DNA from 3 places in the Streptomyces sp. NBC_01707 genome. Region 2 is predicted to be linked to each of the others. Evidence: riboswitches for the same ligand, from Rfam matches in the RefSeq annotation. Region 2 holds a riboswitch; each other region holds the start of a gene.
The links. A riboswitch is a leader RNA that binds a small molecule or an ion and turns the genes downstream of it on or off. The one in region 2 is predicted to bind thiamine pyrophosphate.

Region 1 (9,984 bases), 5.2 Mb from region 2:
CGCAGCAGCGGTCGTACTGGTTCTGCCAGTCCGTCATGAACATGTCGTAGTTGGACCGACCGGTCAGCTTCAGGTTCGACTCGTCGTTGTGCCAGACGCCGTTGCTCGTCCAGTTCGAGGACCCGATGAACACGATCCTGGAGTCGGCCGCACCCGCGTAACTGCCGCTGACCATCATGTACTTGTCGTGCGTGTAGTGCAGAGCGTTGCCGTTCGCGTCGGTGCCGTGGGTGGTGTCGTGCACGTCGATGTTCGGCCGGTTCTTCAGGTAGCTCTGCACGCTGTCATCGACCTGGCCGGCGGTGATAAGAATATGGATCTTGACGCCGGTTCCTGCCAGACTCACCAGCTTCTTCGGCAGCTCCAGATAGTTCCGGTCGCCCGGCTGTCCGTGAGAGGTCCACTGGAACATGGCGATGTTGATCGTGGCCGGCGCCTTGATGTTGCCCAGGAAGTCGACCCAGGTGTCACTTCTGGAGCGAGCCTTGGGCCACTGGTAGGAGGGCGGGGACAGTTTCCTGGCGGCCGTGGCGCTGGTGGAGTTGTAGTAGTCGGGTGCCAGCGGGCCCGGGCCGTTGATCGCCCCCTTGGCCATGGCGGTGAAGTAGCGGACGTAGGAGTTGTACAGGTCGACGTTGCCCTTGACGGTGGCGCTGCTGTTCCATGCGGTGCCGGCTTGGGCGGAGGTGGGGTTGGCGCTGCTGACGGTCACAGTCCTGTTCGCATCGAGCCCACCGCTGAGCATGTAGTACTTCGCGTGCAGGGCGGAGCCGCCGAAGTGGGACAGGCAGCCGCCCGGGCACAGCGCGGCGAAGCTGGAGGCTCGCGGGTCGTTGCCCAACTCGGTGACCATCGACTGCCAGATCTTGTTGTCGCTGTGAGCGTCCATCAGCGCCTTCACGATGACGCCGCGCTGGTGCGCGGCGATCAGGGCGTTGGCGAAATCCGGGCCCGGTTGCGCGATGCTGATCGAGTACATGGCGACGCGTACGGTCTGCCCGCAGCTGGCGCTGTTGATCGATTCGATGATCGGGCCCATGATCTTCATCTGGGCGGCGGGGTCCTCCGGGTCGTTGAAACGCGGCCCCGGGCTGGAGACGAACGTCCGGGACTCGCAACTCAGCGGGGTCTTGGCCTTCTTGACCGCGGCGTGCGCCGTCGTCAGCGACAGCACGGTGAAGACCAGCGCGGTGATCAACGTGAACGTACGCTTCATGGGCCGCCTTTCGATGGGCTGTTGATGATGAAGGGTCGGGTCCGCAAGAGGCCGGCGGGGGCGATGCCGCCGCCAGCGGAATCTACTACTGTTCCACCGATTGTTCCGATATTCACTCGGAGTCCCTGCATTGCGCATCGAAAGATTTCTTGGGCGGGGGAGCAACCGCGGCGTGTGCAAGTGACCATCAGGGCCCCGTGACTGCCGTTCGCCGGGAACCGGTCAGGTATTGCCTCGAGGCACCTTCGCTGCGGGCCATGAACCGGGCGCGGGCCTTGTCCGCGTCCTTCGATCGCGGTTAGGGTCCTGTGTACGGAAAGCGCTTTCCCCTCACCTGCTCTCCGAGGAACCCGCATGTCATCCCCCTCTCGTCCGGCATCTCCTCTGCGTGCCGCCGTCGTCGGCACCGGCGCGATCGTCACCGGAAGCCATCTGCCCGCCCTCGCCGCCCTGCGCGACCGCGCCGAACTGGTCGCAGCCGTCGACGTGGATCCCGCCCGGCTCGACGCGTTCGGAGCCCAGGCCGCCGAGGCCGGTTTCGCGGACGTCGCCGGGCACACCGATCTCGCCGCGATGCTCACGGCGGACCGACCGGACCTGGTGCTCATCGGCACGCCACCGGCGTTCCACCGCGAGCAGACCGTCGCCGCCCTGAAGTCCGGTGCCTGGGTGCTGTGCGAGAAGCCGCTGACACTGTCGCTCGCCGAGTACGACGAGATCGCCGCCGCCGAGGACGCCAGTGGCGGGTACGCGTCCGTCGTCTTCCAGCACCGTTACGGCTCCGGCGCCGTGCACGCCCGCTCCCTGCTCGCCGACGGCACGCTCGGCCGCCCGCTCGTCGCGCACTGCCAGACCACCTGGTACCGCGACGCCGCGTACTACGCGGCGCCCTGGCGCGGCCGTTGGGCCGGCGAGGGCGGCGGCCCCACCATGGGCCACGGCATCCACCAGTACGACCTGCTCCTGCACCTGCTCGGCGAGTGGACCGAGGTGCGCGCGATGGCCGCCCGCCTGGTGCACGACACGGAGAGCGAGGACGTGTCCACCGCGCTTGTACGGTTCGCGGGCGGCGCCCTGGCCACCGTCGTCAACTCGGTTCTCTCGCCCGACGAGACCAGCCGCATCCGCATCGACTGCGAGCGGGCCACCGTCGAACTGACTCATCTGTACGGGCACTCGAACGACGACTGGCGGTACACCTCGGCACCCGGCGCCCCACAGCCGCCCGCGCCCGCGGCTGACGTACCCAGCTCGCACACCGCGCAACTGACCGCGCTGCTCGACGCGCACGACGCGGGTACCCGACCGCCCGGCAGCGGCCGCGACGCCCGCAGCACCCTGGAGTTCGCGGCCGCGCTGTACAAATCGGCGTTCACCGGCGCCGCCGTAAAGGCCGGTGAGCTCGGCCCAGGCGACCCGTTCTACGCCACGATGCACGGCGACCACCCGGATTGGAGCCCGAAGCGTTGAGCGGCGAGGCCGTGAGCGGCGGTACGACCCCCAAGAGCGCGGCCGCCGTCGAGGTCACGCACGTCCACGGCGAGCGGATCACCGTGCGCGCCGCCGCGACCGGCGTGGAGCTGTTCTCGTACGTGTACCGGCCCGACCCGGTCGCGTTCGAGGCCCGTAAACCGTATGTCCACCCGCTGCGCACCCTGTCCGGCCGCCTTGTCTCCGGCTACCGGCCCAGTGACCACCGCTGGCACAAGGGACTGCAGATGACGGCGAGTCATCTGTCCGGGCAGAACTTCTGGGGCGGCCACTCCTACATCCACGGCAAGGGCTATCTGGGCCTCCACGAGCTGATCGGCTCGATGCGGCACGACGGCTTCGATGCCATCGACGTGTGCGCCGACGAACTGTCCTTCACCGAGCGGCTGACCTGGGTGGAGAACGGAGGCGCCCAGTGGGCGCGGGAGCGGCGCGGGGTACGGGTGCACGCGGTGGACCCGGAGACCGGCTCGTACGCCGTGGACTGGTCGATCCGGCTGACCAACGTCCGCGAGGACGGCGAGGCTCTGCGCTTCGGCTCACCGACCACGGCGGGCCGCGAGATGGCCGGGTACACCGGTCTGCAGTGGCGCGGACCGCGCGACTTCACCGGAGGCCGAGTCTTCGGCCCCGGCACCGAGGGTGAGTTGATGGGCACGCAGGGCCCGTGGCTGGCGTTCACCGGCGAGCACGACGACGTCGACGGCCACTCGACGCTGATGTTCGCGCACGCGCCAGGGAACGCGGACGCGATTCACGCCTCGCACTGGTTCGTGCGCGCGGCGCCGATCCCGACCGTCGCGTTCTCCTGGGCGTTCTTCGAGGAGTTCGCGCTGGACGCCGGCGAGTCCTTCGCGTACCGGTATCGCGTGGTGGTCGCCGACGGCGCCTGGGACCGCGAGCAGGTGGCCACCCGGCTGAAGGGGCTGGCGTGGTGAGCCCCGACACCGACGCGGCGCCGGGACCGGTCGACCCGTCGGTGAACCGGTGTGTGTAGCACGGCACTTGGGGTGGTCGACCCACGACGGCGGGGGCAGGGTGGCCGTGTCGATCCGGTGACGGCAGATGCCACTGACACCTCCCGTACGGGCGGGGTCAGTGCTTCGAGGTGGAACGGATCGCCGCGATGTCGAACTGGAGGCGGAGCCGCTCGCTGACCATTGCCCCGCCCTCCGCCAGCCGGGCGTTGTAGGTCAGGCCCCAGTCCGATCGGTTGATGGTGGTCGTGCCGTCGAAGCCGACCCGTTCGTAGCCGAACGGGTCGGTGACATGGCCGATGTAGGTGAGGTCCAGTTCCACGGGGTGGGTGATGCCCCTGATGGTGAGGTCGCCGGTCATGCGGTAGACGTCCTTGCCCGCGAGGTGAACGGCGGTACTGGTGAAGGTCATCCGCGGATACGTCGCGGCGTCCAGGAAGTCACGCCCGACCAGGTGGGCGTCACGCTGCTCCACCCCCGTGTCGACGCTCGAGGTGTGCAGCACGATGTCCGCGCGAGAGCGTGCCGGGTTCCGGCCGTCGAAGTAGAGGCGACTGTCGTACGAACCGAAGGATCCGCGCACCGTCGTCACCATCGCGTGCCGCACCGAGAAACCGATCCTGCTGTGGGCGGGGTCGATCATCCACTCTCCGGTGAGAGCTGCCAGGGCGGGATCCGGCATCACGGCAGCAGCGGGGGTTGTCGGAGCGGCGGGCGCCGCCGGGCGTCGGAGCGTGGTGCCGCGGCTGAAAAAGTTCATGGGACATGTTGTTACTCGGGGGTACCTCGCACGCGCAAGTCGCGGGTGGGAAACCCGCTCATGTATGAACAGACTTTCACAACTCGGAGCACAGCCCGGGTACGGTCAGTCACCGGAGGTCCTCCACGGGGACGCGCTGAAGGCCGTCACCCGGAACGTCGCGAGGGATGCGCCACGCGCCAGAGTGCTGTCCCGTGACAGCCGTGAGCATGCTCCTACCGTGGGCGCCCGGCATCGGCATCGCCTTCGGGGCGGGTGGACTTCCGGGTCGTCGCCGCAGTCGGATCCGCCGATCGTCAGCACGCGCGCGGCGCGGTCGTGCGAGGTTCTCCGGCCGGGCACGGGGCCATGCCCGGGCGTACGCGCGTGCCGACGCACGAGGGTCCACGGCGGCGCAGATGCCGGAGACGGCGGCGGCTCCCACCGCCCCGGCGTCTCGCAGGCGCGGCAGGTCGGCCGGGGTGATGCCGCCGATGGCCACGGCGGGCAGATCGCTGAGCCGGGCGAGGCGGGCGAAGCCGGCATGGCCGAGCGGGGCCGGGGCGTCCGCCTTGGTCCTGGTCGCGTGCAACGCGCCGATGCCGACGTGGTGGACGCGCGCCGGATCCTCGGCGGCGGCCCGCAGTTGCTCGGGGGTGGCTGCACTCAGGCCCAGAACCGCGTCCTCCCCGATCAGTTCGCGTACGGCCGCCGGCGGCAGATCCGACTGGCCGACGTGAACACCTGTCACGCGGGCGCCGGCGGCTCGGGCCGCCAGGAACACGTCCACCCGGTCGTTGACGATCAGCGTCACTCGTTCGGGAAGGACGGCGGCCACCTCCAGAACCGTGTGCAGGAACTCCCTCCCGGTGGCGTGCTTCTCCCGGATCTGCACGGCGGTCACGCCCCCGGCCACTGCCAGGGCGACGGTCTCGGCCACGCTCCGGCCGCGGGCCGCGCACTGGGCCGTGTCCGTCACCAGGTAGACCGACAGATCCACCGGTGCCGCGGTCACGAGAGGGCCGCCCGCTCGCCGAGGTCCGCTTCCTGCAGTGCGGCGAGCGCGTCCAGGAAGGCGACGGCGAAGCTGCCGGGCCCGGAGGACTCCTTCGCGGCCAGTTCGGCGGCGACCGTGTACGTGGTGACGGCGGCCACGACCGCGGCGAAGCGGTCCTCGTCGACCGCCGCGAAGGCGGCCATCACCGCACCCAGTGCGCAGCCGCCACCTGTCACCCGGGTCAACAGGGCGTCACCGTTGGCGATCCGGGCGCTGCGCACCCCGTCGGTGACGAAGTCGACAGGCCCGGAGACGGCGACCACACAGCCTGCTGCACGCGCCAGCTCGCGGGCCGAATCCTCGGCGGCCCCGACGCCGTCGGAGGAGTCCACGCCGCGGCCGCCGTCGCCCGCGCCCGCGAGCGCGATGATCTCGGACGCGTTGCCCCGGATCACAGTCGGTCGCAGCCGCAGGAGTTCTCGCGCCAGAGCGGTGCGCACCGGCAGCGCGCCGACCGCCACCGGGTCGAGGACCCACGGGGTGCCGGCCGAACCCGCCGCCCGCGCGGCCTCGACCATGGCGGAGCGCTGCTCCGCGTGCGGGGTACCGAGATTGATCAGGACCCCGGAGGCGACCCGGGCGAACGGGCCGGCCTCCTCCGGAATGTCGACCATGGCCGGCGAGGCGCCGAGCGCCAGCAGGACGTTGGCGGTGAAGCCCGTGACCACCGAGTTGGTCAGGCACTGGACCAGAGGGGAGTCCGCCCGCACGCGTGCGAGGGCCTGCGGGACGAAAGCGGTGTGATCGGTGGATGTAACGGGCATGGGATTTCGCTCCGTGGGGGAGGGGATGTCGTTCGGGGTCCGTCGGCCGGCGGCAGGTCAGTCCTGCGGGCGACGGCGTAGCCGCAGCGGCGCGTAGACGGTGAGAGCCACGAGGAACGCCACGTAGTACGAGAGGTCGGCGCTGTGCAGGGCGGCGGCCACCGGTCCCACGTACAGACTGGTGTCCATGAACGGCACCGCCGCGGCGAAGGCGACGGCGAACGCCAGCAACGGGGGCCACCCGGAGTTCGGCCGAGCGGTCTCGGCGGCGAGATCGATCGCCGCACCGTCCCGTGTCCGGGCCCGTGCGATCCAGTCGACGATGACGATCGCCACGAATCCGGGGATCCAGTAGCCGACGAACAGCAGCACGTTCTGGAAGCGGGCAGTGGTGTCGGCAGCGTGCATCCACAGCACCAGAGGGAAGCCGAGCGCGGCGGCGAGGGCGGCGGCCGCCGGGCGGGGAATGCGCACGCCGACGGTCTGCAGGGCCAAGGAACCGCTGTAGTCGTTCATGGCGTTGCTGCAGAGGGCGGCCAGCGCCACGGCGAGCAGTCCGAACGCGCCCAGCACCCCACCGCCCAGCAGCTTGTCCACCCCTGCGGCGGTCTGGTCGGTCAGTACGGACGCGCCCAGCAACCCGAGGGCCTGGACGGCCACGAAGGACACCACCAGGCCGAGCAGCGTGAACCAGAACATGCGCGGGCGCGAGGTGGTGCGTGGCAGATAGCGGCTGAAGTCGCTGGCGTACGGGGCCCAGGACAGGGCCAGACTCAGCGCGATGGTGCTGGTCAGGACGAACGCGCCGGCCCGGTCGGCGCCGTGGGCGGTGCCGGCTCCGACCGGATGGACACCGTCGAGCAGCCGCCAGGCGATCAGGGCGAACGCGCCGGCGAGTACGAAGGTCATGACGATCTGGAGCCGGTGGATGGCCTCGTAGCCCAGCACGCCGAGGGCGCCCTGGGCCAACATCATGGCCAGCACGCCGAGCCAGAACGGCCAGCCGCAGAGCCGCGCGAGCGCGTCCCCGCCGAACAGCCCGATCAGCGCGTCCCAGGCGACCGAGGACAGCCACTGCAGGATGCCGGGCACCGTCACGGCCCGGCCGAAGGCGAGCCGGGCCAGCGGCAGCTGTCCGGCACCGGTCTGGCTCCCCCAGGTCCCCAGGTAGGCGGTGGGCACCGCGCCGAGCACCGTGCCCAGCACGACGGCGGCGAGCGCGGTGGCGAAGTCCAGGCCGAGGGCGATGCCGACGGTGCCGGTGAATACACCGGTCATGGTCAGATTGGGAGCGAACCACACGCTGAACAGGCGCCCGGGACCGCCGTAGCGATTGCTCTCGGGGACCGGCTCGATGCCGTGCGTCTCGACCCGGAGGTCGCCGGCCGCCACCGGCATCCGTCCGTCGAAGACGGTCTGCCGGCCGTCGGCGGGCAGCCCGCCGGAAACATGCGTCAAAGGCATGAAAGACATCCCTCCGCCAGTGCGAACTGGTTCAGGTTCGACGGGTGTGATCTCAGCCCTCGGGTAGGGCACCCCGTGTCCGGTACGACGGTCAGACTAACCCGGTCCCTGCGAACACCTGTACCGAGGTCTGCGTGGCAGACGACTCGGTGGGTTCCTCCGGGGCGTGGATACGCGGTCCGCGTCACGAGGGCGGCGCACCGTTCTCACGGCCGGGTCCCCACCTCCGCGTGACCGGTGCGATCCAGATGCCAGCGGTGTTCCACCTCGAAGCGGCGCAGCCCGGTGCGGCGTTCGACGACCACGTCGACGGTCGCACGTTCGGTGTTGGTGCATGTGGCGGTCGCTCCGTCGGGGTCGGTGTAGGAGAGCGAGACACAGTCGACCGGGTCCTGGGTCACATCGATCCGTACCCTGCGCCGCGCGCCGCCGCCTGCGACCGACCAGTCCGGCAGCCCGATCCGTGCGCGCAGCAGTGGCGCGGTCAGCAACGGGTCGCGCGGCCAGTCGGTGCCACCGATCCGCAGCTGAAGCATGGGCAGCGGTGGCAGCCACCGCATCGTGGGACGGCGGGCGACGGCGGCCACCACTTCCAGTACGTCCCCGCCACCGAGGCCCGCATGGAGCCACGCCCATCGCTGGGCATTGCCGTGACCGGCGATCCGGGCGACGCCTCCCACGGCGTCGGAGAGGGTGAACCGTCTTTCCCCGAAGACGAGTTCCCCCTCGAAAACGGCGTCGGGGGCAGGCACGATCTGGGCGGCGGGGAGCAGTTCACGCTGCCAGGACCAGCGCGGAAAGGTGTAGAGGGGCTCTCCGCCCCCGGTGACCGTCAGACGCCAGGTGATCGCGCCCGCGGTGCCCTCCAGCAGGCTGGGCGTTGCCCGCACCCCCGGCACCTCGAAGTACGCCTCGCCCTGGGGCGGCGGAGCGTCCCGGCCCCCGAACCGCTCGGTGACCGGCGGTCCGTCCGGCGGGAAGACGGATATCCAGCCGTGTGCCCGGACCGGGCCGTCGTGCTGGGGTGCCACCACTTCGTGGTGGATCCACACGCCGGTCCCGGTACGCGGATCGGTCAACGTCGCGTACCAGACTTCGAGCCGCCCTGGACGACCGGTCATCCGCGGCGGGTAGAGCGAGTTCACGAGGGATTCCTTTCACCGGGGCACCGGGGCCCCGTACCGTGCGCGCACGCCTTCCTCGGCGGTGCTCTCCACGATGCCGGGACACGCCCGTTCGGCCAGCGCCGCGATCGTCAGTGAGGGGTTCACGCAGAGCGAGGTCGGTACCGCCGAACCGTCGGTGACGAACAGACCCGGGTGGCCTCGTAGTTCGCCGCGTTCGTCGAGCGCCGAGGTGGCGGGGTCGTCACCCATCCGGCAGGAGGCGAGAGGGTGTGCGCTCACGGACCCGGCGGCGTTCTCGCTCCAGGGCCGCACCCGCGCAAGACCGTCGCGTTCCAGCACCGCGCGGGCCTCGGCGTCCGCGGCGGCCCAGCCGCGCAGGGTGTTCGCCGTCGGCCGGTACGAGAGCGTGGACAGGCAGAGCGATGTGGCCACGCGCGTCGAGCTACCGGTGGGTGGCGGCGGGCCGAAGACGCCCTCGTTGTCGTCCTCGGTCATGGCGAGCACGGAGAGCCACGACGGCCAGCGTGCCCGCAGCTCCTTCTTGCGGACGCCGAACCAGCTCGTCGCCGGGGCGTCAGTGGCCTGGGCCAGCAGGTCGGTGATGCCGGGGAAGTAGATCTGCTGAAGGGAGAAACGGGTGAACTCCGCCGTTGCCGGGTCGAGCCGGTCGTACGACATGGAACCAATGGGCTTCCCGATGGGGAAGCCCTGGTACGGGATGCCCGGTGCGCGCTCGAGACCGAGCAGGTCGCGCACCTTGCCTTCGTCGACGTCGGCGATGGACACGCGGTCGCCGTTGCCCGAGAAGTAGCGCCCGACGGCCTGCGGGACGCCGCCGAGCAGAGGAGCCGAGCGCTGCAGCAGCACGGGGGTGGCCAGAGCGCCCGCGGCCAGCACCACGGTCTTGGCCTCGATCGCCCCTGCACCGACCGGCAGCCGGTAGTCGCCGGCGTCGAGCCGCGTGTACGAGACGCGGTAGCGGTAACCGGGTGTGGTGGCAGGCGCGATCGTCTGCACCTCGTGGAGTGGGCGGATCTCGGCGCCGTGCGCGGTCGCGGCGGGGAGGTAGTTCAGCAGCATGGAGCGCTTGGCGTCGAAGTGGCAGCCGTTCAGCATCCAGTTGCAGTTGGTGCAGCGGGCCAGGTCGAC
Region 2 (9,984 bases):
CACCTTGTTGCCGTCGATGAAGGCAGCAGGCACCTGGAGCGTCCGGTTCTCACCACGTCGTACGGCGATGAGCTGGCCCTCCTTGACCAGCTGCCGCACGCGCGTCACCTCGACATCGAGCATTTCGGCGATGTCGGGAAGGTGGAGCCAGGCGGGGACGAGAGCATCAATCTTTGCGTCAATCTCGGTCACGGGGACAAGCGTGCCATCCCGGACCGACAGTCGGTACCCGGACCCGACCGGACGGGGGGCGACCCAGTGCCCGCAAGGGCTCCGGAGCCCCTCCGGGCGTGCCGCTACGGGGCGTCGGCCCTGGCCGACTTCAGCGGTACGGCGGGGTCGGCCGCCCGCACCGGATCCAGCCGTGCCCCCGCCTCGATGAGTTTGCGCCCCTGGGCCAGGTCGCGCGGCCGGCCGACGGCCAGCACGGCGACCAGTGCGCCGTCCCGCAGCCAGCACACGGACCAGGCGGGATCGGCCGGGTCACCGCGCCAGAGCAGGGTGTCCGCACCCCCGTGATGGCCCGCGTACTGGACGAACCGGTCGAACTGCTCGGACCAGAAGTACGGCACGGGGTCGTATTCCAGGAGCTGCGACGCCCCGTCCGCACCGGCACCGATGATGTTGGCGGCGGCGGTCCGCGGCCCCTGGAGGGCGTTGTCCCAGTGGTGGACGAGGAGCCGCGTGCCGTACCGCGCGGAGGGGAAGGACGCGCAGTCCCCGACCGCGTACACATCGGGCAGCGAGGTGCGCAGCGCGGCGTCGGCGGTCACCGATCCGTCCGGACCGAGGGCGATGCCGGAGCCGGCCAGCCAGCCGGTGGCGGGCCGGGCGCCGATGCCGACGACCACCGCTCCGGCGGCAATCGTGCGGCCGTCCGCGAGGACCACGCTGCCGGGCTCGATCCGGGCCACCGGGGCGCCGGTGAGGAGTTCGGCACCGCTCTGCGCGTACCAGCGGGCCATCGGGGCGGCGACCTCGGCGGGCAGGACGCCCGCGAGCGGCCGGTCGGCGGCCTCGACGACGGTGACCTCGCAGCCCGCGGCGCGGGCTGCGGTGGCGAATTCGGCGCCGATCCAGCCTGCGCCGACGACCACGACGGTGTGCTGCTCGTCGAGGACCGGTCGCAACCGTGCGGCGTCGTCGAGGGTGCGCAGCAGATGGACGCCGGGCACCCCCTCGGAGCCGGGCAGCACCACCGGTTCGGCGCCGGAGGCGATGACCAGGACGTCGTACGGGACGGGGCCTGCCAGGGTGTCCAGTTCGTGCGCGTCGGCCCGTACGCCGGTCACGTCACGGCCCAACTGCAGCTCGATGTCCAGCTCTTCGAAGTCGATGTCGAAGGCGGAGCCTTCGGCGGTGCCGAGCAGCACCGCCTTGGACAGCGGGGGCCGGTCGTACGGCTGGTGGGGTTCGGCACCGATCAGGGCGACCGGGCCGGTGAAGCCCTGTTCCCGCAGGGCCACCGCGGTCTGCACGCCTGCCATGCCCGCACCGACGATGACGACGCGGCGCTCTGTCCGCCGGCCCGACTGCTCTGTCTGCTGCTCGCTCACCTGTCCACCTTAAGCATCTGACCAACCGTCAGGTTGTGAGTTCCTCGACCACGCTCGTCCCGCTGCCCTCCTGCGACTCCCATTCCCAGCGCTCCTCCAGTCGCACCCGGCCGTCCGTGAGGTCGACGACGGTGGAGGCGCAATGTCCGGAGGAGGTCGTTCCGTCCTGCTTCAACTGGATGTAGCGGAAGTCGAGTCGATCGCCGGTTCGGGTACCGACGAGATGGCCCCGGACCACGTCCCCGCCCGCGTAATCGGCCCAGATCACACCCTGCCGCTCGTGGTACGTGAAGCGGGTCCGGGTGCCGACCTGACCCGGCGCCTGGTCGGCGACCGGCGAGAGGACAAGTCCGTCGAGCGAACGGGCCACGGTGGCTGCTCCCTTACTGGGGCCGGGTGACGGGGTTTAGGGTGGCCAACGTAAGACACTCGCGGGAGCCCGGACGCACCGGGCTGAGAGGGAGGCTGGCGGCCTCCGACCGTACGAACCTGATCCGGGTCATGCCGGCGAAGGGAGGGGCTGGACGCCCATGCGATCCTCCGGGAGCACATCAGCAGACGGATCCGACGTATCCGGATCCGACGTCCTCGTCATCGGGGGCGGGATCATCGGTCTGGTGACCGCGTGGCGGGCGGCGCAGCGCGGACTGCGCACCGCGGTCGTCGACCCCGAGCCGGGCGGCGGTGCCGCCCGGGTCGCGGCCGGAATGCTCGCCGCCGTCACCGAACTCCACTACGGCGAGCAGATGCTGCTCGGTCTCAATGTCGCCTCCGCCGCGCGGTACCCGGCCTTCGCGGCCGAGCTGGAGGCGGCGAGCGGCCAGGACATCGCCTTCCGGGCCTGCGGCACCCTCGCGGTCGCCCTGGACTCCGACGACCGCGCCCATCTACGGGAACTGCACGCGCTCCAGCACCGTTCGGGGCTCCAGTCGGAGTGGCTCACCGGCCGCGAGTGCCGCCGCCTGGAGCCGATGCTGGCGCCGGGTGTGCGCGGCGGTCTGCGGGTCGACGGCGACCACCAGGTCGACCCCCGCCGGCTGGCCGCCGCCCTGCTGACGGCCTGTGAACGGGCCGGGGTGGTCTTCCACCGCGACCGGGCGGAACGCCTGGTGGTGGTACGGGACCGGGCCGCCGGAGCCGTACTGGCAGCCGGCACGGAACTCGCAGCCGACCAGATCGTGCTCGCCGCGGGCAGCCTCAGCGGGCGGCTCGCGGGGCTGCCGGCCGAGGTCGTGCCGCCCGTCCGGCCGGTGAAGGGGCAGGTGTTGCGACTGACCGTGCCCGCCGCGTACGCGCCGTTCCTCACCCGGACCGTACGGGCCGTGGTCCGCGGCAGCCATGTCTATCTCGTCCCGCGCGAGAACGGCGAGCTGGTCGTCGGCGCCACCAGCGAGGAGATGGGCTGGGACACCACGGTCACGGCGGGCGGGGTGTACGAGCTGCTGCGCGACGCCCATGAGCTGGTGCCCGGCATCACCGAACTGCCGCTCACCGAGACCCGGGCCGGCCTGCGCCCGGCCTCCCCCGACAACGCCCCGCTGCTGGGCCCCACCGCCCTGCCCGGCCTGCACCTCGCCACCGGCCACCACCGCAACGGGGTACTGCTCACCCCCGTCACCGGTGACGCCATGGCCGAGCTGCTGACCACCGGCGAACTGCCCACCGTGGCCCGCCCCTTCGCCCCCGGGCGGTTCGCGCCCGCCGCCGTACCGCCGCCCGCCGCACCCCCCGCGACCCCCTCCGCACGTCAGGAGCAGCCCGCATGACCGACTCCGTCGCGCTCTCCGTGTCCGTGAACGGTGATCCCCGCTCGATCGCCGCCGGCACCACCCTGGAAGCCCTTGTCGCCACCCTCACCGCGGCGTCCTCCGGCGTCGCGGCCGCCGTCAACGAGAGCGTCGTCCCGCGCAGCCGGTGGTCCACCGCGGCGCTCGCCGACGGCGACCGGATCGAGGTCCTCACCGCGGTCCAGGGAGGCTGACCATGTCCGACGATCTCTTCGTCCTCGGCGACACGACGTTCGGCTCCCGGCTGATCATGGGCACGGGCGGGGCGCCCAGCCTCGACGTGCTGGAACGCTCGCTGTCCGCGTCCGGCACCGAGCTGACCACCGTCGCGATGCGCCGCCTCGACCCGACCGTGCAGGGTTCGGTGCTCTCCGTGCTGGAACGGCTGTCGATCCGCGTCCTGCCGAACACGGCGGGCTGCTTCACCGCAGGCGAGGCCGTACTGACCGCGCGGCTGGCCCGCGAGGCGCTGGGCACCGACTGGATCAAGCTGGAGGTGGTGGCCGACGAGCGGACCCTGCTGCCCGACCCGATCGAGCTGCTGGACGCCGCGGAGACGCTGGTGGACGACGGTTTCACCGTCCTCCCGTACACGAATGACGACCCGGTGCTGGCCCGGAGGCTGGAGGACGTGGGATGTGCGGCGATCATGCCGCTCGGCTCCCCGATCGGCTCCGGCCTCGGCATCCGCAACCCGCACAACTTCCAGCTGATCGTCGAGCACGCCCGGGTCCCGGTGATTCTCGACGCCGGCGCCGGGACCGCGTCGGACGCGGCGCTCGCGATGGAGCTGGGGTGCGCGGCGGTGATGCTGGCGTCGGCGGTGACCCGGGCGCAGGAACCCGAGCTGATGGCGGCGGCGATGCGGCACGCGGTGGACGGCGGGCGGCTGGCGTACCGCGCGGGCCGGATCCCCAGGCGCCACTTCGCCGAGGCGTCGTCACCGATGGAGGGGCGGGCTGCGCTGGACCCGGAGCGGCCCGCGTTCTGAGGACCCTTACGCACGCGGGGCAACCGTACGCACGCAGGGCACATGGCACCGCAGGTGTGTGACGCGCATGTCCCTGTCACGGCTCGGCTGCAGTACGGCCCCGGGATCGCCCGGCCCGTCAGCCACCTCCTCGGCGGCTCGTAGACTCGCTCGTGTGGATACGACCCTCCAGGACCCTTCCCCGGCGTTCGGCCAGGGAGACCCCATCGTCGGGCAGGTGCTCGACGGCCGCTACCGCGTCGATGCCCGCATCGCCGTGGGCGGGATGGCCACGGTCTACCGGGCCATGGACACCCGGCTCGACCGGGTGCTCGCCCTCAAGGTGATGCACCCGGCCCTCGCGGCCGACGCCTCGTTCGTCGAGCGTTTCATCCGCGAGGCCAAGTCCGTGGCCCGGCTCGCGCACCCCAATGTGGTCGCCGTCTTCGACCAGGGTGCCCAGGGGGCGTACGTCTACCTGGCCATGGAGTACGTGGCGGGCTGCACGCTGCGCGACGTGCTGCGTGAGCGCGGCGCCCTGCAGCCGAGAGCCGCGCTGGACATCCTGGAGCCGGTCCTCGCGGCGCTCGGCGCCGCACACCGGGCAGGCTTCGTGCACCGCGACATGAAGCCGGAGAACGTCCTCATAGGGGACGACGGCCGGGTGAAGGTCGCGGACTTCGGTCTCGTACGGGCCGTGGGTGCCGACACCAACACCACCGGAACGGTCCTCGGTACCGTCTCCTATCTCGCCCCCGAGCAGATCGAGCACGGTACGGCGGACACCCGCACCGATGTGTACGCCTGCGGGGTCGTGCTGTACGAGATGCTGACGGGCGCCAAGCCACACACCGGCGAGTCCCCCGCCCAGGTCATCTACCGGCACCTCAACGAGGACGTGCCGACGCCGTCGGCCGTCGTGCCGGGGCTCGCGACCGAGCTGGACGAACTGGTCGCGAGCGCCACCGCCCGCAACCCGGAGGCCCGTCCGTTCGACGCCGTGGCCCTGCTCGCCGAGTCCCGCACGGCGCGGGCCGCGCTCACCGACGGCCAGTTGGACGCCGCACCGCCGCAGGCTCTCGCCGAGGCACACGGCGACGCCGAGGACCGGACGAGCGTGATCCCCCGGGTGCTCCCGGCCGACCAGGGCACCGCCCATCACACCAGCCGGCTGGAGATGCCCCCTCCGCTGCCGCCCGAGCCGGCGAGGAGCGGGGCGCGGGGCGGCGGGCCGCGGCGCGGGATGCTCGCCGCGATCGTCGCCGTGCTGCTGGTGCTGGGGGTCGGCGCCGGTGTCTGGTACATCAACTCGGGACAGTTCACCCGGGTCCCCTCGCTGCTCGGCCAGACCGAGGAGGCCGCCCGCCGGCGGCTCTCGGACTCCGGTCTCGAGCTGAAGGGCGTCACGCGGGCCTACAGCGACAACGTCGACCGCGGCAAGGTCATCAGCAGCGACCCGAAGTCGGGCGCCCGTATCCGGGGCAACGGATCGGTGAAGATCGTCGTCTCGCGCGGGCCCGAGATCGTGAAGGTCCCCGACGTCCGGGGCACCGGGTCGGCCGAGGCCAGGCGCGCGCTGAAGAAGGCGGGCCTGGTACCCGGCATGGTCACCGAGGAGTTCAGCGAGGACATCGGACGGGGCCAGGTGATCCGTACGGATCCCGGAGCGGGCGCGGAGCGCCACCCCGACTCCGCGGTCGCCCTGGTCGTCAGCAAGGGCAGCCCGGTCGATGTCCCCGACCTGACCGGGCTGTCGGTCCAGGAGGCCACCGACGCGCTGGACGAGGAAGGACTGAAGGCGAAGGTGCTGCCGAGCCGGGTCAATTCGCCCGAGGCTGCGGGCGACATCGCGCGCCAGTCACCGGGCGGGAGCACCCAGGCAGCCGAGGGCGACACCATCACACTCACCGTCTCCAAGGGCCCGCGGATGATCGATGTCCCGGATGTCACGGGCAAGGACGTCGACGAGGCCACACGACTGCTGAAGGCCGCGGGCTTCGAGGTCGAGGTCGACCGCCCGTTCCTCTCCTTCAGCGACACGATCGCGTCCCAGTCCGTCGACGGCGGCGACCGCGCCCCCGAGGGCAGCACCATCACCATCAAGACCAAGGGGCTCTAGATCCGTATGCGCAACCCAGTCGGCGGCCATGTCCCGGTGGCCGGCGGCCTCGCCAAGGTCGGCCTGCCCTACGCCCGCGAGATGGGTGCGGAGGCCGTCCAGGTCTTCGTGGCCAACCCGCGCGGCTGGGCGACACCGGCCGGGAACCCGGCGCAGGACGAACAGTTCCGCGCGGAGTGCACCGCCGAGTCGATACCGGCGTACGTCCACGCTCCGTATCTGATCAACTTCGGCTCGCACACCGAGGCCACTGTCGAGAGGTCCGTGGAGTCGCTGCGCCACTCGCTGCGCCGGGCCCGGGAGATAGGTGCCCTGGGCGTCGTGGTGCACACGGGCTCCGCGACCGGCGGCCGGCCGCGCGCGGAGGCCCTGGCCCAGGTGCGTACGCACATGCGGCCGCTCCTCGACGAGCTGACCCACGACGACGACCCCTTTCTGCTGCTGGAGTCGACGGCCGGACAGGGGTTCTCACTCTGCTCACGGACCTGGGACTTCGGCCCGTACTTCGAGGCGCTGGACGCCCACCCGAAGCTCGGCATCTGTCTCGACACGTGCCACATCTACGCGGCGGGCCATGACCTGGCCGGCCCGGCAGGTATGAAGCAGACCCTGGATCTGCTGGTGGAGACGGTCGGTGAGGGCCGGCTGAAACTGATCCACGCCAATGACTCCAAGGACGTGGTGGGAGCCCATAAGGACCGGCACGAGAACATCGGCGCCGGACATATCGGCGAGGGGCCGTTCCAGGAGCTGTTCTCGCATCCGGCGACGGCCGGGGTGCCGCTGGTCATCGAGACACCGGGTGGCAAGGAAGGCCACGCGTCGGATGTGGCGCGGCTCAAGGAGCTTCGCGACCGGGGCTGAATTCGCGAAGGCAGGAATACCCCCAGGGGGTATACGGTTCCCGTGATGGAAGGGAACCGCTACCGGCATCGGGGGATCGCCATGCACCACGGCACGCGCGACGAACAGCACGAGCAGCAGGGCCCGCACGAGCACCGCGAGCACCGGGGCCACAGCAGCCGGCACGCAGACCACGCAGACCGTTCGGCTCACGCCGGCCACACGGCGCACGCTCCCGGCAAGGCCGGCTGGTCCATGGCGGCCCGCGCCACGCTGCACTGCCTCACCGGATGCGCCATCGGCGAGATCCTCGGCATGGTGATCGGTACGGCGCTCGGCTGGGGCAACGCGGAGACGATGGCCCTCGCGATCGTCCTGGCCTTCGCATTCGGCTACACGCTGACCCTGCGTTCCGTCCTCAAGGCCGGTGTCGACTTCCGTACGGCGTTCCGGATCGCCCTCGCCGCGGACACCCTCTCCATCGCGGTGATGGAGCTGATCGACAACGGTGTGATCGCGCTGTGGCCGGGCGCCATGGACGCGCAGCTCGCCGACGCGCTGTTCTGGGGAGCCCTCGCACTGTCGCTGGCCGTCGCCTTCATCGTCACCACACCGGTCAACAAGTGGATGATCGGCCGCGGCAAGGGGCACGCAGTGGTGCACCGGTACCACGGGTGAGGGCGGGCCCGCGGCGACCGGGCCCGACGGGTCAGAGCTCGGGGCCGTCCCCGGGCTCCTCCTGGTAGGAGTAGCGCTGTTCCTTCCAGGGGTCGCCGACGTTGTGATAGCCGCGCTCCTCCCAGAAGCCCCGGCGATCGGCGGTCATGTACTCGATGCCCCGGACCCACTTGGGCCCCTTCCAGGCGTACAGATGCGGTACGACGAGACGCAGCGGGAAGCCGTGCTCGGCGGTGAGCAGTTCACCGCCCTGGTGAGTGGCGAAAAGTGTTCGGTCCGAGGCGAAGTCGGCGAGCCGCAGGTTCGAGCTGAATCCGTACTCGGCCCAGACCATCACATGGGTGGCCTGGGGCGAGGGCGGCGCGAGTTCGAGGATCGTGCGGGCGAGGACCCCGCCCCATTCGGCGCCGAGCATGCTGAATTTGGTGACGCAGTGCAGATCGGCGACGACCGAGGAGAACGGCAGGGCCGAGAACTCCTCATGGTTCCAGCAGTGCTTCTCGCCGTCCGCCGTGGCTCCGAAGACCCGGAACTCCCAGCGGTCGGGCTTGAACTTGGGAACGGGCCCGTAGTGGGTAACCGGCCAGCCGCGCTGCAGTCGCTGTCCCGGCGGAAGCTCAGACTGCTCTGATTCGCGGTATTCCCGGCTTTCCGGCTGACCCATGACTCCATGGTGACAGACAGGCAGGGGTGGTCATGACCAGGGCAGGGGCGATACGGGGCAACCTGTACTAAGCGTGTACTTACTGGACGGTGGCTGGGTGCGGTGCGAGGATGCGGCCAACTTGCCCGGTTCACGGTTGGAAGGAGCCTCTGCGATGCAGGGCGACCCCGAGGTCCTCGAGTTCCTGAACGAACAGCTGACCGCCGAATTGACGGCCATCAACCAATACTTCCTGCACGCAAAGATGCAGGAGAACTTCGGCTGGACGAAGCTGGCGAAGTACACGCGCTCCGAGTCGTTCGACGAGATGAAGCACGCCGAGATGCTGACGGACCGCATTCTCCTTCTCGAAGGACTACCCAACTACCAGCGACTCTTCCATGTGCGGGTCGGCCAGACCGTCACGGAGATGTTCCAGGCCGACCGCCAGATCGAGGTGGAGGCGATCGACCGCCTCAGGCGCGGCGTCGAGTTGATGCGCGGCAAGAGTGACATCACGTCCGCAAACATCTTTGAGTCGATCCTCGAGGACGAGGAGCATCACATCGACTACCTCGACACCCAACTGGAGCTGATCGAGAAGATCGGCGAGCCGCACTACATCGCGCAGCAGATCGAGCAGCCGGACAGCTGAGGTCCGGGTCCTCCCGAGCCCTGGGTTCAGGCCGCGTCGGGAAGCCGGATGCCCGGGACTCTTCCGGGAGCGATGCCCGGCGTCCTGCCGGGGGCGATGCCCGGCGCCCTGCCCGGGTCGGCATCGGAGGGCGCGCCGGGCTCCAGCGGCCGCTCGGGAACACCACCGGGGGTCAGCTTCTGTTCGAGCAGCTCGCCACGTGCGCACGCGCCACGGCCCAGCATCGCCTGGATCCTGCGGACACAGCCGCCGCAGTCCGTGCCCGCCTTGCAGGCGGAGGCTATCTGGCGGGGGGTGCACGCCCCGGCGTCCGCATGCTCCTTGACCTGCTGCTCCGTAATGCCGAAGCACGAGCAGACGTACATGCGGTTCACCTCCCGACGGGATCGATCGTTGGCGCCGTCCCGACTGATCGGTGAGGCTAACCTAACCTTACCCGGCGCTCCACTCCCGTAAAGCCCCGGTACGACTGTGGGGCACGGATCACATCGATCCGTGCCCCACAGTCGTACATCGGTACCTGCGGTGACTGCCCTACTGGTCCCGGTACATCTCGGCGACCAGGAAGGCCAGGTCCAGCGACTGGCTGCGGTTGAGGCGCGGGTCGCAGGCCGTCTCGTAACGCTGGTGCAGATCGTCCACGAAGATCTCGTGGCCGCCGCCGACGCACTCGGTGACATCGTCACCGGTGAGCTCGACGTGGATGCCGCCCGGGTGCGTGCCGAGGCCCTTG
Region 3 (9,984 bases), 1.9 Mb from region 2:
ATCCTCATCGACACATCACACCCTACGATCGATCCCATCAACGCCCTTGCTTTGCAAGGCATTTGACACCAAACGATCATGCAAAAACGTGCCTGTCGATGCGTGAATATGCGACCGGCCCAACCGCCCGCCCGAGCCCTACTATCGGCTCGCCATGACAGCAGCAGGGAAGCACCAGGTGAGCCGGACGGAGACCCCCCGGCGCGGCGGCCGGCAGGGACGAGCGGGAATCCGGGATGTGGCCGCCGCCGCCGGGGTCTCCATCACGACCGTCTCCGACGCGCTCAACGGCAAGGGACGGCTCCCGGACGCCACCCGCAGCCATGTCCGCGAGGTCGCCGAGCGCCTGGGCTACCGCCCGTCCGCCGCGGCCCGAACCCTCCGTACCGGCAAGTCCGGCCTCATCGGCCTGACCGTGACGACGTACGGGGATGAACCTTTCACCTTCACCGAATTCGCCTACTTCGCCGAGATGGCCAGAGCGGCCACCTCCGCCGCGCTCGCCCGCGGCTACGCCCTCGTCATCCTCCCCGCCACCTCACGCCACGACGTCTGGTCGAACGTCGCCCTCGACGGCACCGTCGTCATCGACCCCTCCGACCAGGACCCGGTCGTCACCGAACTCGTCCGCCAGGGGCTGCCCGTCGTCTCGGACGGCCGCCCCGCCGGGAGCCTGCCGGTCACCGCGTGGGTGGACAACGACCACCGGGCCGCGGTGCTCGACCTCCTCGACCATCTCGCCGCCGCCGGGGCCCGTCGGATCGGCCTGCTCACCGGCACCACCACCGACACGTACACCCGTCTCTCCACCACCGCGTACCTCCACTGGTGCGAGCGCGTGGGCCAGGATCCGGTGTACGAGTCCTATCCCGCCCACGACCCGTGCGCGGGGGCGGTGGCCGCCGACCGGCTCCTCGCCCGCCCGGACCGGCCCGACGCCGTATACGGGCTCTTCGACCCCAACGGCACCGATCTGCTGGCGGCCGCGCGCCGGTACGGGTTGCGCGTCCCCGAGGATCTGCTGCTGGTCTGCTGCAGCGAGTCCACCGTGTACGCGACGACCGAGCCCCCCATCACCACGCTCTCACTCAAGCCGCGCCAAATCGGCACAGCGGTCGTCCAGCTCCTCATCGATGCGATCGAAGGTGTCGACCAGGACGGTCCGGTGGAGCGGGTGATACCGACCGAACTCATCGTCCGGACGTCCTCGCAACGCCGTCCGCCCCGTACCACGGTCAGCGCGCCTCGATCCCCGTCCAGGGACTGATCAGGCCAATTAGGACCAATCGACCGGTGAACCTGTCGTGCGCCCGGATTCACCACCCCTGGTGCATCACACTGCACGATCCGCATTCCTATGATGGGCGCACGACACCGCGGACCACCCCGACCAGCTGGGCCCGTCAGGTGTACGGCGGCGCGACGGTGGTGGAGGGGTCGATGACACAGGGGGCCGGTCAGGAACCCGTGGAGCGGACGGCGACGTTGCGTGACTTCCGTGTGCCGCCCTATGCGCAGACTCCGGCGCCGCCCGCGGCGCCGCATCCCGGCAGCGTCGTTCCGGGCGACGAGCCGGAGGGGTACACGCCCACCGCGCGCGATCTTCCCGTGATCAACCGCGGTGACACCCTCCAGGTGCAGGCCGTCCCGGATCCGCGGCCCGCCACGGACCAGGGTCTCGGACCGCTCTACGTGGTCGGCGACGTCCACGGGTACCTGGACGAGCTCCGCGACGCCCTCATGGCACAGGGCCTCATCGACGCCGAGGGCGCCTGGGCCGCGGGCAACGCCCGGCTCTGGTTCCTCGGCGACTTCACCGACCGCGGTCCGGACGGCATCGGCGTCATCGACCTGGTCATGCGTCTGTCCGCCGAGGCCGCGGCCGCGGGCGGCTACTGCAAGGCCCTGATGGGCAACCACGAACTGCTCCTCATCGGCGCCAAGCGGTTCGCCGACACGCCGGTCAACTCCGGCGCGGGCACCGCCACCTTCCAGGCCGCCTGGCTGCTCAACGGCGGCCAGAAGACCGACATGGAGCGGCTCCAGGACGTCCATCTCCAGTGGATGTCCCGTCTCGACGCGGTCGTCGAGGAGGACGGGCACCTTCTGATGCACTCCGACACGACGGCGTACCTCGACTACGGTTCCACCATCGAAGACGTCAACGAGACCGTGCACGCCATTCTCACGCGTAACGACGCCGACGAGTGCTGGGACCTGTTCCGTAAGCTCACCAGGCGGTTCGCCTTCCGCGACGAGGGGGGCTCGCAGGCCGTCCAGGAGCTGATGGGTGCGTACGGCGGACAGCGCATCGTCCATGGTCACAGCCCCATTCCGTATCTGCTCGGCGAGGTCGGCTCGGAGGACGGCGAAGACAGCGCCGGCCCCGTGGTGGACGGCCCGCACGTGTACGCAGACGGGCTCGCCATCGCCATGGACGGCGGCGTGACCATGGCCGGAAAGCTGCTGGTCGTCCGACTGCCGTTGCATGACTGACGGTCTTCGGGGAAGACGCATCCACGACCTGACCACGCCGACCACTGGGCCTATTTACGGAAACCCCCTGTCACCCCGTGCCGTGGGCGCTCTACCATCGGCCTATCAGTAGCAGGCTCTCCTCCGTTTCCGCCCAACTGCCCGGTCCAAGCGGGTACTCAGGCCCAACGGAGCATCGGGGGATGCACATGAACAGCGCTCCGCACCTGCTGGCCGAGGACCGACCCGAGTACGAGCGGATCCTCGGCGATGCGCTACGCCACGCTCACGAACGACCGGACCTGGCCGGAGTCGGCGAACGGCTCAACACGGAGCAGCTGCGCACCATGGCACTGAACGCCACGGCTCTGATCACCGCGGCGGCGGCCACCGAGTACGACCACTACGTGAAGGTCCGCGAAGAGCTGCGCGGACCGGCCGCCGACTCGGCCCAAGGCTCGGGCCTCGGATCCGAAGCGGACGATCCGGACCGGCCGGGCGCGGGCATAGGGGCGGTCGTCACCGTCCTGGCCCCGATGCTCGCGGGAACCGCCGCGCTGATCTTCCTGCTGGTCGGCTACATCCTGAAGATGCTCAGCAAGCCGCCGTCGTTCGCCGACACCATGGTCACCGCCGGCTGGTTCTTCGCGGCGGTCATGGCGGCAGCGATACTGGCCGCTGCCATCGGACTGCTCACCACGGCGCTGCGCAACGGCTCGACGTCGCTGCCGGCCGAGGACACCGAGGACGAACTGCCGGAGGACGTGGCGCGCGCCAGAGAGGCCTGGCGCCATGCGCTGCTGGAGCGGGGCATCCTGCCGTTCCTACGGGATGCGCTCGCCGATCCGACAGCCGGCCCCGCCTCACGTACACCGCACCGTTCGGCCAATCGCATCCCGAAGATCGGCTACTCCAGGCCGGACTTCTCGGGCCCGGAAGAGGGCCCGGCGGCGGGACCCCGCCCGTCGTTCACCAGCCCCGACTTCACCAGCCCGGACTTCGGAGGCCCGGAGCACGAGCTGGACTGACCGGCCGCTCCGGCCACCGAGGGGTGTCCGGAGGTCGAAGGGCCGGACGCCCCTGGTCCGCTCCCGTGAGCGACGGCGTCGTCAGGGTGGGGGCGCCAGGAGAGCCACCCCCAACTGCTCACACGGAATGCCTCGGTATCAGTCCGCTATCGGCAGATGGACGCGGTTGCCTGCAGCCGCGAACTCCTTGGCCTTCTCCGCCATGCCGGCCTCATCTCCGACTGCGAACCGCCGTGCTCACGCCGGACGTCCTGGGAATCTTCATCGAGCAGAAGGGCGGCATGCACCGGCCCCGAGCTGCGCGCGAGGTCGCAGCTCAGCACGCGGGGGCCTCTCCGGTCTCGAGCGCCTCCTCCGGTGGGGGCCGTACGAGCGTGGCGGCGTCGAGCGCGCAAAGTGACCCGTCTCGTGGTCCTGCGGCTCGGCCGGACTCCCGCTGAGCGCCGGAAGCGACAGCAACCGCACCGCGGGCCCTCCACCCGCCGCCTCCGCCCCCGGTGTGACGTCCTACGATGCGTCAGTCCTCCGGCGGATCCGGATCATCGTGCGGCAAGGGAAGTCCATGCGCCTGTCCAGATACGTCAAGAAGGCCGCCATGGGCGCGGCGGCGATACCCCTCCTCGCCGGGTGCGCGGGGGAACAGGGTACGGGCGGGGCCGTGGAGCGAGCCGCGGAGAGGCCTGCCTCCTGGACGGACCTGCCGGTGCGGACGGGCGCACGGGACGTCGTCCACACGGACGCCGACCACCGGTCGTACAAGGTCAGGATCACGGTCAAGAGCCTGGTCCGGGGCTCGGAGGAGGACATGCGGGGGGCGCGGGCGGACGAAGAGCTGAAAGGCATGGTCCCCCACTACCTCAGCTTCGAAGTCACCAACACCGGTCGGAAGAGGATCCCCGCTGCCTACATGGTGGACAGCAACTTCGCCCTGAACGGCACCGACTGGGCGCGCGGGGAGAAGGTCTACGTCAGCGGCGGCAGGCCAGGCGGGGTCGACCTGCCCTGCGCGGACACCGCGCCGAAGACGCTGGCACCCGGCGACTCGTACAACACCTGCGTGACCTACGCACTGCCCAAGGGCGTGGGCGTGCTGTCGCTGACGCACAACGCCGACGGCTACCTCGACGAGGGCGGCGCGGTCGCCACCTGGCGCGTCGAGGGCGGCCTCGAGGCGGCGTCCGCCGGGCTGGCGGAGCCGGGCGAAGTCGTCCGCGTCCGATGGGACGCCCGCGAGGACGGCGTACTCGAACTGCCCGCCACGCTGGTGTCCGTACGCCGGGGCAGCGCGACCGACCTCGCGGGCCTGGACCTCGGCCTCAACGGGAACGAGCGGCGCGGCATCCCGTACTACGTGTCGGTCACCTACACCAACCCCGGCCCGAAAGACCTCTACGCCGATCAGGCCAACCGCGTCCGCCTGCTCACCGAGGGCGGTCGGCAGATACAGGGAAAGACCCCCTTCGTCGTCGACACGAAAATCCCCGGCTGTCCTTCCGACTGGGTCGCGCGGACGATCCCGCCGGGCGACAGCGTGACGGAGTGCAGCATCCACCTGGTGACGGACGACGGCGACAAGCCGTTCGCGGTGGGTTTCGCGGAGGCGGGCCGGCCGGGGCTGGTGGCCTGGCGGGCCCCCCTCCGCTGAGGCGGCCGGGTCAGCCGGCCGACGTGCCGCCCGTCTCCGCGAGCGGCAGGTACACACGGTTGCCTGCCGCCGCGAACTCCTTCGACTTCTCCAGCATCCCTGCCTCGATCTCTTCAGCCGTCGAGCCGGTGTCACCGCCGAACTGCTCTGTGATGCTTCGACTGATCTTCATCGAGCAGAACTTGGGGCCGCACATCGAGCAGAAGTGCGCCGTTTTCGCCGGCTCGGCCGGCAGCGTCTCGTCGTGGAACTCCCGTGCCATGTCCGGGTCGAGAGCCAGGTTGAACTGGTCCTCCCACCGGAACTCGAAGCGCGCGTCCGACAGGGCGTCGTCCCAGTCCTGCGCACCCGGGTGTCCCTTGGCGAGGTCCGCCGCATGGGCCGCGATCTTGTAGGTGATCACCCCTGTCTTCACGTCGTCCCGGTTGGGCAGGCCCAGATGCTCCTTGGGCGTGACGTAGCAGAGCATCGCCGTCCCCCACCAGGCGATCATCGCGGCGCCGATGCCCGAGGTGATGTGGTCGTACGCCGGGGCCACATCGGTGGTCAGCGGGCCGAGCGTGTAGAACGGCGCCTCCTCGCAGATCTCCTGCTGGAGGTCGATGTTCTCCTTGATCTTGTGCATCGGGACATGGCCCGGGCCCTCGATCATCGTCTGGACGCCGAACCGCTTCGCGATCGTGTTGAGTTCACCGAGGGTGCGCAGTTCGGCGAACTGCGCCTCGTCGTTGGCATCGGCGATCGAGCCGGGGCGCAGCCCGTCGCCCAGCGAGTACGTCACGTCGTACGTCGCGAGGATCTCGCAGAGCTCCTCGAAGTTCTCGTACAGGAACGACTCCTTGTGGTGCGCCAGGCACCAGGCCGCCATGATCGAGCCGCCGCGGGAGACGATGCCGGTCTTGCGGCGCGCGGTGAGCGGGACGTACGGGAGGCGCACGCCGGCATGGACCGTCATGTAGTCGACGCCCTGTTCGGCCTGCTCGATGACGGTGTCCTTGTAGATCTCCCAGGTCAGTTCCTCCGCCCTGCCATCGACCTTCTCGAGGGCCTGGTAGAGCGGAACGGTGCCGATGGGCACCGGGGAGTTACGCAGAACCCACTCACGGGTGGTGTGGATGTTGCGGCCGGTGGAGAGATCCATGACCGTGTCGGCGCCCCACCGCGTCGCCCACGTCATCTTCTCGACCTCCTCCTCGATGGAGGAGGTGACCGCCGAGTTGCCGATGTTGGCGTTGACCTTCACCAGGAACCGCTTACCGATGATCATCGGCTCGATCTCCGGGTGGTTGACGTTGGCCGGCAGCACCGCGCGGCCCGCGGCGATCTCCTCGCGTACGACCTCGGGTTCGACGTTCTCCCGGATCGCCACGTACTCCATCTCCGGGGTGATCTCGCCCCGGCGGGCGTACGCGAGCTGGGTCACCGGCTGCCCGTCACGGCTGCGGCGTGGTTGCCGTGGGCGACCGGGGAAGACCGCGTCGAGGTTGCGCAGTCCACCGCGCGGCGAGGTGTGCTTGAGCCCGTCGTCCTCGGGGCGGACCGGGCGGCCCACGTACTCCTCGGTGTCGCCGCGGGCGACGATCCAGTTCTCCCGCAGCGGTGCGAGGCCGCGGCGGACGTCCGTGTCGGTGGTGGGATCGGTGTACGGCCCCGACGTGTCGTACAGCGTCACGGCGTTGCCGTTGGTGAGGTGCACCTGCCGGACCGGCACCCGGATGTCCGGGCGCGAGCCCTGGACGTATCCCTTGTGCCAGCCGATGGACTGCCCGGCCTCGTCGCTCTGGTTCGAGGCAGGCGTGCGTGTGTCCGATGTGGTCATGAGACCTACTCCCTACGCCGGCATTACCCGGTAACAGGTTCAGCGGTCGGCGCAGCCTGTCCCGTACGGATGTACGGATATCAGCGCCCTCTCAGCCCGGTGCTCCGAGCTCCCGCGTGTACAAAGGTGACATCAAGCTAGCGCCCTTCGAGGCGTACTGAACAGTGGGCCCCTTCGCTTCTTGCGATGATCCCCCGGTGACGTCCCCTCGAAATGACTCCGGATCGCAGGACCACCAGCATGGTCACTCGCACAGCCACGGGCCTGCCGCACCGGTCTCGAAACACCTGCGCAAGGTCATCGCGGCCGTTCTGATCCCGTTCACCACCGCCGTGGTGGTCGGTCTGGTGGTGCTCTGGCCGGGCGGCGCGCCCGCACACGAGCGCACCGGCGTCGGCTTCGACCGGCAGACCCAGCAGGCCACGGTGGCGAACGTGGAAAAGGTCGACTGCAAGGACGTGAACGCCGCGCAGGCCCCGGCCACCGGCAGCACCACCACGCCGTCGGGGAACGCCACTCCCGGCCGGCAGCCGGGGCTGTGCGAAAAGGCCACGATCCAGGTGACGACCGGCCACGACAAGGGAAGGACCTTCGTCGAGATCGTCCAGCCCGACGCGCCACGGCAGTTGCACGAGGGACAGGGCGTGATCGTCGCGTACGCCCCCGACGCGCCCCATGACCTTCAGTACTCCGTGACGGATGTGGACCGGAAGTTCCCGATGGCTGTGCTGGCCGGAATCTTCGCTCTCGCAGTGGTCGTGGTGGGCAGGCTGCGCGGGGTGATGGCGCTGATCGCGCTCGCCGTGTCGTTCGCCGTGCTGACCCTGTTCGTCCTCCCCGCGATCCTGCAGGGTTCGAATCCGCTGCTGGTCGCGGTCGTCGGGGCCAGCGCGATCATGCTGATCGCGCTCTACATGTGCCATGGGCCGACCGCCCGCACCTCGGTCGCGGTCATCGGCACGCTGATCTCGCTGCTGCTGATCGGGCTGCTCGGGTCGCTCTTCATCGGCTGGGCAAGCCTGACCGGCAACACCGACGACAGCACCGGCCTCATCCACGGCCTGTACCCCCACATCGACATGAGCGGCCTGCTGCTGGCCGGTGTCATCATCGGCTCGCTCGGCGTGCTGGACGATGTGACGGTCACCCAGACATCGGCGGTCTGGGAGCTGCACCAGGCGGACCCGACGATGGGCGCACGCAAGCTGTACCGGGCAGGTATCAGGATCGGTCGCGACCACATCGCCTCAGTGGTCAACACGCTGGTGCTCGCCTACGCCGGCGCCGCGCTTCCCCTGCTGCTGCTGTTCTCGATCGCGCAGAGCAGTGTGGGCACGGTGGCCAACAGCGAACTCGTGGCGGAGGAGATCGTACGAACGCTGGTCGGGTCGATCGGACTGGTCGCCTCGGTGCCGGTGACGACGGTGCTGGCGGCGCTGGTCGTCTCCGCGGACCGCACAGGGCTCGGCGCGGAAGCCGGAGCTTCGGCACCCGCACGGAACGGAAAGGGCCGACGTCGCAGGACGAGGCATTGACGCTCGATGCAGTGGCCGTCCGGGGCGCGGAGCACATATCACCCGTTCGGCAGACCCGTGTTCGACCGGTGCGCCGACCATCGGCGCAAACCTTCTCAGCCGGCGTTCTGTTCCTTGGCCAGGATCCGGCCCAGCGCCTCCTCGAGGTTTCCCTCGAAGTCACTCAGCGTGCACTCCTGGCCGAGGGGTACGAGCTTGTCCGTCCGGTCGAGAAACGCGACGAGTGGGGCTGTGCCGGCCCTGAAGAGAGCGCGGTCCGCGCCGACCTGAAGCCGGATGTGTACGTCGGACAGCCCCTCGGGCTCCGTGGGACTGATGTGCACATCACCGTCACCGCTGGGGCTGTTGAGGCCGTCCAACAGGAGCTCACGACCGAAAGCCCAGGTGACGGGGGCGTCACCGGGCAGATGGAAGGTCATCCGGATCGCATACGGATCGCATACCTCGTACCGGAGCTCCACCGGGATACGGAATGAGAGCTCCTCGGAGACGAGAAAACTCATCATGACCTCAGCTTGAACCGACTCGCGCATCGTTCAACCCCGCAGTAGATGAATCTGGCCAGGAATGATCCCCCATGGCCCTATTGACGCCATCGTGGTGCACGCGATAGCAGATCACAAGGAGTGATTTTTCAGATACTGATAGAGAACACGAACGAACGCAAGAGGCTCGCCACTTCACCGCGTAGTCGTTCGACTGCGGGGAGCAACCTATCTTCTTCGTCGAGGGGTACCGAAATGGCCATGGCGGCGGCCGTGTAGCCGACGGCGATCGGGATGGCGGCGCAGACCGTTCCGAGGGCGTACTCCTGTCGTTCGACAACAGGTTCTGTTCGCTCCAACGACCTCAGACGCTCAAGGAACGCCGGTCGGTCCCGCACCGAGTAGCGGGTCAGCGGGTGCACAGGGTGACGATCCAGATGGTCCTCACGGGCCTTCTCGTCGAGCCGGCTCAAGAGACACTGGCCGATCGCATGGGCATGCCCGGTCTCCCGGAACGAGGCCCACTCCTCGACCGCCGGCGCTGCAGGGGTATCGGCGACCGCGATCAGTTCGATCTCACCCTCGCGGTAGACGGCGCAGTACACCGGTGCACCGATGATGTCGCGCCAGCGGGCCAGCGACTGGGCCATGGTGCTGCGACGGTTCTGCAGCGCACCGTCGTCGACCAGCCGCTCGGCGGCGGAGCCGAAGAGGAATACGCCGTTCTCCCGGCGCAGATAGCCTTCGTGGGTCAGGGTGCGCAACAGGTGATAGGCGGTGGGAAGGGGAAGCCCCGCTTCCCGTGCGAGCTGCTTCGCAGGCGCCCCGTCCCGATGGGCGCCCACAGCCTCCAACAGCCTCAACGCCCGCTGAACCGAACCGATCAACGTCGGGACAGCGGTACTCGATGCCGTGGTCAAAGGTCACCCCCAGGCGTGGTGACGGGCAGTCAGCCCGTTCGTGGGGGCCGCCCCCACGGACCTGCCGCAGACCTGGG

Region 1: it holds a riboswitch for thiamine pyrophosphate, as region 2 does, so the genes downstream of both, OG963_RS09120 (cytosine permease) here and thiO (glycine oxidase ThiO) in region 2, are expected to answer to the same signal.
Region 3: it holds a riboswitch for thiamine pyrophosphate, as region 2 does, so the genes downstream of both, thiC (phosphomethylpyrimidine synthase ThiC) here and thiO (glycine oxidase ThiO) in region 2, are expected to answer to the same signal.

Annotation. Positions count from the first base shown of each region.
Region 1 is NZ_CP109190.1:1,988,505-1,998,488, reverse strand. It holds gene OG963_RS09150 (phosphatidylserine/phosphatidylglycerophosphate/cardiolipin synthase family protein) at 1-1,216, opposite strand, end outside; gene OG963_RS09145 (Gfo/Idh/MocA family protein) at 1,571-2,686, shown strand; gene OG963_RS09140 (PmoA family protein) at 2,683-3,645, shown strand; gene OG963_RS09135 (YceI family protein) at 3,803-4,444, opposite strand; gene thiE (thiamine phosphate synthase) at 4,554-5,438, opposite strand; gene thiM (hydroxyethylthiazole kinase) at 5,435-6,244, opposite strand; gene OG963_RS09120 (cytosine permease) at 6,302-7,708, opposite strand; TPP riboswitch at 7,700-7,794, opposite strand; gene OG963_RS09115 (hypothetical protein) at 7,915-8,853, opposite strand; gene OG963_RS09110 (GMC family oxidoreductase N-terminal domain-containing protein) at 8,866-9,984, opposite strand, start outside.
Region 2 is NZ_CP109190.1:7,144,580-7,154,563, reverse strand. It holds gene OG963_RS32060 (Rv2175c family DNA-binding protein) at 1-192, opposite strand, end outside; gene OG963_RS32055 (NAD(P)/FAD-dependent oxidoreductase) at 297-1,487, opposite strand; gene OG963_RS32050 (hypothetical protein) at 1,585-1,926, opposite strand; TPP riboswitch at 1,978-2,089, shown strand; gene thiO (glycine oxidase ThiO) at 2,087-3,322, shown strand; gene thiS (sulfur carrier protein ThiS) at 3,319-3,537, shown strand; gene OG963_RS32035 (thiazole synthase) at 3,540-4,334, shown strand; gene pknB (Stk1 family PASTA domain-containing Ser/Thr kinase) at 4,489-6,432, shown strand; gene OG963_RS32025 (deoxyribonuclease IV) at 6,439-7,296, shown strand; gene OG963_RS32020 (DUF4396 domain-containing protein) at 7,342-7,953, shown strand; gene OG963_RS32015 (sulfite oxidase-like oxidoreductase) at 7,985-8,617, opposite strand; gene bfr (bacterioferritin) at 8,772-9,251, shown strand; gene OG963_RS32005 (bacterioferritin-associated ferredoxin) at 9,278-9,616, opposite strand; gene OG963_RS32000 (class II 3-deoxy-7-phosphoheptulonate synthase) at 9,786-9,984, opposite strand, start outside.
Region 3 is NZ_CP109190.1:5,240,892-5,250,875, reverse strand. It holds gene OG963_RS23600 (LacI family DNA-binding transcriptional regulator) at 155-1,267, shown strand; gene OG963_RS23595 (metallophosphoesterase) at 1,441-2,496, shown strand; gene OG963_RS23590 (membrane protein) at 2,679-3,503, shown strand; gene OG963_RS23585 (hypothetical protein) at 4,066-5,148, shown strand; gene thiC (phosphomethylpyrimidine synthase ThiC) at 5,159-6,967, opposite strand; TPP riboswitch at 6,960-7,093, opposite strand; gene OG963_RS23575 (YibE/F family protein) at 7,165-8,502, shown strand; gene OG963_RS23570 (SsgA family sporulation/cell division regulator) at 8,598-9,035, opposite strand; gene OG963_RS23565 (IclR family transcriptional regulator) at 9,137-9,907, opposite strand.